DNA from 3 places in the Streptosporangium sp. NPDC001559 genome. Region 1 is predicted to be linked to each of the others. Evidence: predicted binding sites of a transcription regulator. Region 1 holds the regulator's gene; each other region holds the start of a gene.
The links. Region 1 encodes LexA, which represses DNA repair genes until DNA is damaged. Its sites were predicted from a motif close to TCGAACANNTGTTCGA; they were not measured.
Positions count from the first base shown of each region.

Region 2: a site for LexA is predicted at 1,583-1,598, ahead of ACFYY8_RS04405 (SAV_6107 family HEPN domain-containing protein). Genes of this name have one in related genera too.
Region 3: a site for LexA is predicted at 1,031-1,046, ahead of recA (recombinase RecA). Genes of this name have one in related genera too.

Region 1 is NZ_JBIAVG010000016.1:35,589-37,848, forward strand. It holds gene leuS (leucine--tRNA ligase) at 1-1,006, shown strand, start outside; gene lexA (transcriptional repressor LexA) at 1,083-1,793, opposite strand; gene ACFYY8_RS30775 (hypothetical protein) at 1,993-2,260, shown strand, end outside.
Region 2 is NZ_JBIAVG010000002.1:70,285-72,544, reverse strand. It holds gene ACFYY8_RS04410 (PP2C family protein-serine/threonine phosphatase) at 1-884, shown strand, start outside; gene ACFYY8_RS04405 (SAV_6107 family HEPN domain-containing protein) at 889-1,335, opposite strand; gene ACFYY8_RS04400 (peptidoglycan-binding protein) at 2,051-2,260, opposite strand, start outside.
Region 3 is NZ_JBIAVG010000009.1:217,446-219,705, forward strand. It holds gene ACFYY8_RS21430 (PLP-dependent aminotransferase family protein) at 1-234, opposite strand, end outside; gene ACFYY8_RS21435 (hypothetical protein) at 314-565, shown strand; gene ACFYY8_RS21440 (hypothetical protein) at 606-884, opposite strand; gene recA (recombinase RecA) at 1,155-2,249, shown strand.

The DNA of each region.
Region 1 (2,260 bases):
TCCCAAGTGCGGCGGAGCGGCCAAGCGTGACACCGACACGATGGACACCTTCGTCGACTCCTCGTGGTACTACCTGCGTTACGTGGACCCGACCTACCTGGACGGTCCCTTCGACGTGGAGAAGGTCCGCAAGTGGGGGCCGATCGACCAGTACGTCGGCGGCGTCGAGCACGCGGTGCTGCACCTGCTGTACTCACGTTTCTTCACCAAGGTCCTGCACGACATGGGCATGCTCGACTTCACCGAGCCCTTCCTGCGCCTGCTGAACCAGGGGCAGGTCATCAACCAGGGCAAGGCGATGTCGAAGTCGCTGGGCAACGGGGTCGACCTGGGCCAGCAGATCGACACCTACGGCGTCGACGCGGTCAGGCTGACCGTGCTGTTCGCCGGCCCGCCCGAGGACGACATCGACTGGGCCGACGTCTCCCCGGCCGCGTCGCAGAAGTTCCTGGCCAGGGCCTTCCGCGTCATGGCCGAGGCCGGTGCGGGCTCCGCGCCCGGCGCCGACTTCTCCACCGGTGACCTGGAGCTGCGCAAGGTCGTCCACCGGACCGTGGACGAGGTCACCAAGCTGCTCGACTCGCACCGCTTCAACGTCGCGATCGCCAGGATGATGGAGCTGACGACCGCCGCCAGGAGGGCCATCGACTCGGGCCCCGGTGCCGCAGACCCGGCGGTGCGCGAGGCCGCGGAGACCCTGGCGGTCATGCTGTCCCTGGTCGCGCCGTACGCGGCGGAGGAGGGCTGGGAGCGGCTGGGGCACTCCGCCTCCGTCGCCACCGCCGGCTGGCCGGTCGCGGAGGCGGCACTGCTGGTGCAGGAGACCGTCACCTGCGTCGTACAGGTCGCGGGCAAGGTCCGTGACCGCCTGGAGGTCTCCCCGGAGATCTCCGAGGCCGACCTGGAGGCCCTGGCGCTGGCGTCGGAGAAGGTGCAGACCTTCCTGTCCGGTGCGCCCCGCAAGGTCATCATCAGGGCCCCCAAGCTGGTCAACATCGTTCCCTGACCGTGAACGCAGAAAGGAGTGACCCTCGGTTTGAGGGTCACTCCTCGCGTTCCGGGAGAGATGCCGTCGAGGCGCCTCAGAGCTTGCGCAGCACCGCCACGACCTTGCCCAGGACGGTGGCCTCGTCGCCGGGGATCGGGTCGTAGTTCGCGTTGTGCGGAACCAGCCAGACGTGGCCGTCCTTGCGCTTGAAGGTCTTGACCGTGGCCTCGCCGTCGATCATCGCGGCGACCACGTCGCCGTTGTCGGCGACGGGCTGCTGGCGGACGACCACCCAGTCGCCGTTGGCGATCGCGGCGTCGATCATGGAGTCGCCCGTGACCTGGAGCAGGAAGAGGGTGCCCTCGCCGACGAGCTGCTTGGGCAGGGCGAAGACGTCCTCCACGCTCTCCTCGGCGAGGATCGGGCCACCGGCGGCGATCCGGCCGACGAGCGGCACGTAGGCCGCGGTCGGGCGGTTGACCGAGGTCTCATCGGCGTTCGCGTCGGGGTCGACCCACAGCACCGGCTCGCCGGGCAGGCGCACCTCCAGGGCACGCGGGCGGTGCGGGTCGCGGCGCAGGTAGCCCTTGCGCTGCAGGGCCGTCAGCTGGTGCGACACGCTGGAGGTGCTGGTCAGCTGCACCGCCTCGCCGATCTCGCGCATCGACGGCGGGTAGCCGCGCTGCTGCACCGAGTCGCGGATCACCTCAAGGATCTTGCGCTGTCTGGGGGTGAGGCCGAGGGAGTCACGCCTGCGCACCGCCAGGTCACTGACGGCCGCGCCGCTCTCGTCGCGCTCACTCATATGATCTCCTCGCTCCCGGTCTGTATTGGTTGCGTCGCACACAGCGACCGTACCTCCGCCGAAGATCATACTCAAACATTTGTTCGAATGGTCCTCGAAATCGGTGGCGGCGTGGTGTACAACATCGTACGGGAGTTCGATCGACATCGTGTTCGATTCGCCGATCTTTCTTCGACATGTGTTCGGCCAGGTCGAAGAGATGGGGGGCACCGTGAAGGCGGCCACGAGGACAACCAGGCCCACGTTGACGCTGGTCAGGGGCACCGGGGAGACGGCCGCCAGGGACGCGGGCCGTGGGGCGGCCGGGGGCGGGCGGCCCGTCGCGCGCCCCCGTGGGACGGCCGCGGGACGTGCGGGCCGTACGGTTCCGGCGGCTCCGCGGAGGCGGGCCGTCGCCGGGGGGAGGGCGGCGCGCGCGACCGTCCGGCGGGGGCGCGCCCCGGTCAGGCTGACCCGCAGGGGAAGGG
Region 2 (2,260 bases), on a different contig from region 1:
TGTGGATGCCCCGCACCAACATCACCATGGTCGCCATCCTCGGCGTCACGGTGGCCAGCGTGCTGGCCAGCGCCGGACGCCTGCGGCACGAGCGTCAGCTCGCCGACGTCCGCTCCGTCGCGGAGGCCGCCCAGCGGGTGCTGCTGCGGCCGGTCCCGCGCCGGGCCGGGCCGGGGATCGGCGTGGCCGTCTCCTACACCTCCGCCACGGCCGAGGCCCGCATCGGCGGCGACCTGTACGAGGTGGTGACCACCCCGCACGGGGTGCGCATCATCGTGGGGGACGTCCAGGGAAAGGGCCTGGAGGCCGTCGAGACCGCCGCCGTGGTGCTCGGCGCCTTCAGGGAGGCCGCCCACGACGAGGCCAAGCTGCAGGGCGTCGTGGCCCGCCTGGAGAACGCGCTGTCGCGGGAGCTGTCGGGCGAGCAGTTCGTCACCGCCGTGCTCGCCGAGATCACCGACCTGACCGATCTCGGCGAGGCGCAGGAGGGCACCTCCATCACCGTCATCAACTGCGGCCATCCGCCGCCCATGGTGCTGGCGGCCGACGGCAGCCGTTCCTTCGCCGACCCGCCCGACGAGGCCCTTCCGCTGGGCATGGCGTCGTTGAAGGGGGCCGAGGCCGTGCCGTACCAGATCGGCTTCGAGCCCGGTGACCAGGTGCTCTTCTACACCGACGGGGTCATCGAGGCCCGGGACGGAACGGGCCGGTTCTATCCGCTGGCCGACAGGGCGCACCTGCTGAACGGCTCCGACCCGCAGCTGGCCCTCGACGCGCTACGCGCCGACCTGCTGCGTCACGTGGGCAAGCCGCTGAACGACGACGCCGCCATGCTCCTGCTACGCCACCGCACCGCCCGCCCGCTGGCCTCCTCGGCGGCCTGAGCCGCTAGCCGGCCAGGGGAACGCGGGCCGGGAGGGTGGTCTGGGCGGGCAGGCCCAGGAGGGTCTCCACCGTGACGACGAACCGCTCGGCCTCGGAGATCAGCTCCTCGGCGTCCCTCGCCGAGACCATGCGGGTCATGCCCGCCTCGGCGGCGGCCCGTTTGGTCGCGCTGGTCTCGAAGTAGGGAGCCCACTCGGCCAGCCTGGGCTCCGCCTCGGGCAGCAGCTCCCAGGCGCTGCGCAGGCGGCGCCTGCGGCCGTCCATGGGCCGTGGCCGCGCGGCCAGGATCGCGGCCGCGGCTCTGAGCGCCGCCAGGTGGGCGGCGACGTATCGGGTTGCGGGGGTCCGGGCGGCGCCCGCCTCCCCAAGACAGTCGCGCGCGTCGGCCAGGTGCGCCCGCACCGTGGACGAGAGCCGGGGCCCATCGGAATCGCTGAGCCGAGGGGTCATGTGCTTCAGCCTCCTTGGTCGCAAGCGGCTCCCGGCGTATCCGCCGGTCAGGTCAACACTCGCAGACCCCACCGACAAATCCTCCGGGCGGCCGGACGAGGAGCTTCCCCTCTCCCCGCCCGCCCCGGCCCGGCCGGGCCGCCGTGGCCGACGGTCCCGGAAAGGCCAACCACCCTGGACGTGGACCGCGAGCCCCACGTCATCACATCGAACATAAATTCGATCACTGGTAGTGTCAAGTAAACGAACGAACAAAAGTTCGACACCACCGGGCAGCCTGAAACCATACGAATCACCCACCCCGGAAGAACCGCCGGAGAGCCGCCGGTCGCGCGCGGACAAGCCGGGGCGGTCACAGCCAAGGGGTTTCGGACATCCCCCGGCCTCCCCCCGCACGCAGCGGACGTACGGCCGCCGCCGCACCCCTTTCCCTGCCATATTGGCTGATTTATAGGCCTGTGCCTGCTTTAAATGTTCAAGGTGGAGTTTGAGCGTTGTGCGGTTTTCCGCGACGTCTCGGCGGCCCGGAGTCACGGGCATCGCGTGTTCGGTATCCCCCATGACGAGAACACGGCCCGGTGTTCACAGGGCGGGGAAACAGCCGTCAAGACGGGCCCGCCACGGCGCGCTTTCCCGCACCCGTACGACAGCCCCGGGAACGACCGTGCCCCCGGTCCTTGAAGGACCGGGGGCACGAAGAACCGCGTTCACTCCGTCAGCGGACGAATCTGCCCCGGACGTGCACCGGGACTCCCGTGCCGAGCATGCCGGGCAGGACCGCGGCGACGTTCATCGGCAGCCGCACACAACCGTGGGAGGCCGGGGCCAGCGGCACCGAGAGCGCGCCGTGCAGGGCGATGCCGCCGTTGAAGAAGATCGGGTTGTATAGCTGACCGAGGTATGACCTGTGCCAGCCGCTCCTGCG
Region 3 (2,260 bases), on a different contig from region 1:
CGACAGCAGGCCCGCGCCCCGCAGCTCCTGGTAGGCCGCGACCACGGTGGCCCTGCTCACCTGGAGCGCGTCGGCCAGCCCGCGTTCGGAGGGCAACCGGTCGTCGGGGAGGAGCAGGCCGTCCCCGACGGCCCGCACCAGCGCGTCCGCGAGCTTGCGATAGAGAGGGCCTCGGCCCGCCGCCCAGTCACCGAGGAGCGTGACAATGTCACGCTCGGTGGAAATACGGTCCATTTTTCCCTCTACTGGATCTGGCCACTTGTGCCAAGGGTGCCAAGGATGGACGCAGTGGGCAATGGAAGTGGACTGGAAAATGACCAATTTTCTCTTTTTCCTGGCCGCGGCCGTGTTCCTGGCCGTGGTTGTACCGCGTTTCGGCGCGGACACCCGTGACGGCCGGGACTGGAAACCCGCCGATCCCTATCCGCCGGAGCGCGCGGTCGTCACCGCCGTAACCGGCAGGCAGACCGGGCGGGCGCGGGCCGGACGACGTACGCCACGGCGGAGGGCGACGGAGGTAAGGGCGTCCGGCCCGCGCGGGACGGTCGGGGTGCGTCACCCGTAGGTTCCCCGGCCCCCGGGCGCGGCGTCTCGCCGTGCGCGGATCAGGGGCCGGGGTCGGGGGTGCTCAACAGCCGGTCGAGGGACTCCGCGGTCCCGCGGGGGTCCCCTGCCTTCTCCCGGCCGTCGGGGGACCACAGGAAGAGCCATCCGTCTCCGGCCGGGGTGGCGAAGACGATCGTCTGCCTCAGGCTCTCCGGATGCCACACCCACAGCACCGGGTCGTCCCCGCCGACCATGCGGCTGGCCAGCCCCTGCCGCGACAGTTCGGCGGACAGGGACCCAAGGTAGGTCAGACGTTGCTGGCTGAACGTGCTGGTCACGTCGGCACCTCAGGGTCGGCTGCCCCCAGGATCGCCCCAGGTCAGCCCCCTGGCAACAGGCATGGGGGAATTCTCGGAAATATCGCCTTCCGGATGGGATGGGCCGTCCCGCGCGCCCCGGAACATGCGCTGTCGTCCGGCCTCGCTCGAACAATCGTTCGGCTATATTGGACGCGCTGACGCTCCTCGGCGTGCTCTCCGGAAAATGTCGGTGGCACCCCGTAGCTTTCTGGCAACCGATCCAACCCGCGACCCTCCAGGGGGGCTCCCATGGCAGCTAACGACCGCGAGAAGGCGCTTGAGACCGCCCTCGCCCAGATCGAGCGGCAGTTCGGCAAGGGCTCCGTCATGCGACTCGGTGACGAGGCCCGCGCGCCCATCGAGGTGATCCCGACCAGTTCCATCGCGCTCGACGTCGCCCTCGGCATCGGCGGCTTCCCGAGGGGCCGCATCATCGAGGTCTACGGTCCCGAGTCCTCCGGTAAGACCACGGTCGCCCTGCACGCCGTGGCCAACGCCCAGCGGGCCGGCGGCATCGCGGCCTTCATCGACGCCGAGCACGCCCTCGACCCCGAGTACGCCAAGAAGCTCGGCGTCGACACCGACGCGCTGCTGGTCTCCCAGCCCGACACCGGTGAGCAGGCGCTCGAGATCGCCGACATGCTGATCCGTTCCGGCGCCGTCGACCTGCTGGTCATCGACTCGGTCGCGGCCCTGGTGCCGAAGGCCGAGATCGAGGGCGAGATGGGCGACAGCCACGTCGGCCTCCAGGCCCGCCTGATGTCCCAGGCGCTGCGCAAGGTCGCGGGCGCGCTCAACAACACCGGCACCACCGCGATCTTCATCAACCAGCTCCGCGAGAAGATCGGCGTCATGTTCGGCTCGCCCGAGACCACGACCGGTGGAAAGGCGCTGAAGTTCTACGCCTCGGTCCGTCTCGACATCCGCCGCATCGAGACGCTGAAGGACGGCACCGAGGCGGTCGGCAACCGCACCCGGGTGAAGGTCGTCAAGAACAAGATGGCCCCGCCCTTCCGCGTGGCCGACTTCGACATCCTCTACGGCGTCGGCATCTCCCGCGAGGGCGGCCTGATCGACATGGGCGTCGAGCACGGCTTCGTCCGCAAGTCCGGCGCTTGGTACACCTACGAGGGCGACCAGCTCGGCCAGGGTAAGGAGAACGCCCGTAACTTCCTGAAGAACCACCCCGACATCGCCAACGAGATCGAGAAGAAGATCAAGGAGAAGCTCGGCATCGGCCCCCGCCTGGACAGCCCCGCCACCCCGCCGCCCGCCGCTCCGGCCCCCGCCGCCTCCTCCGGCCGTGGCTCCAAGGCCTCGACCCCCAAGCCGGGCGACGCCTGATCCGGGCTGAC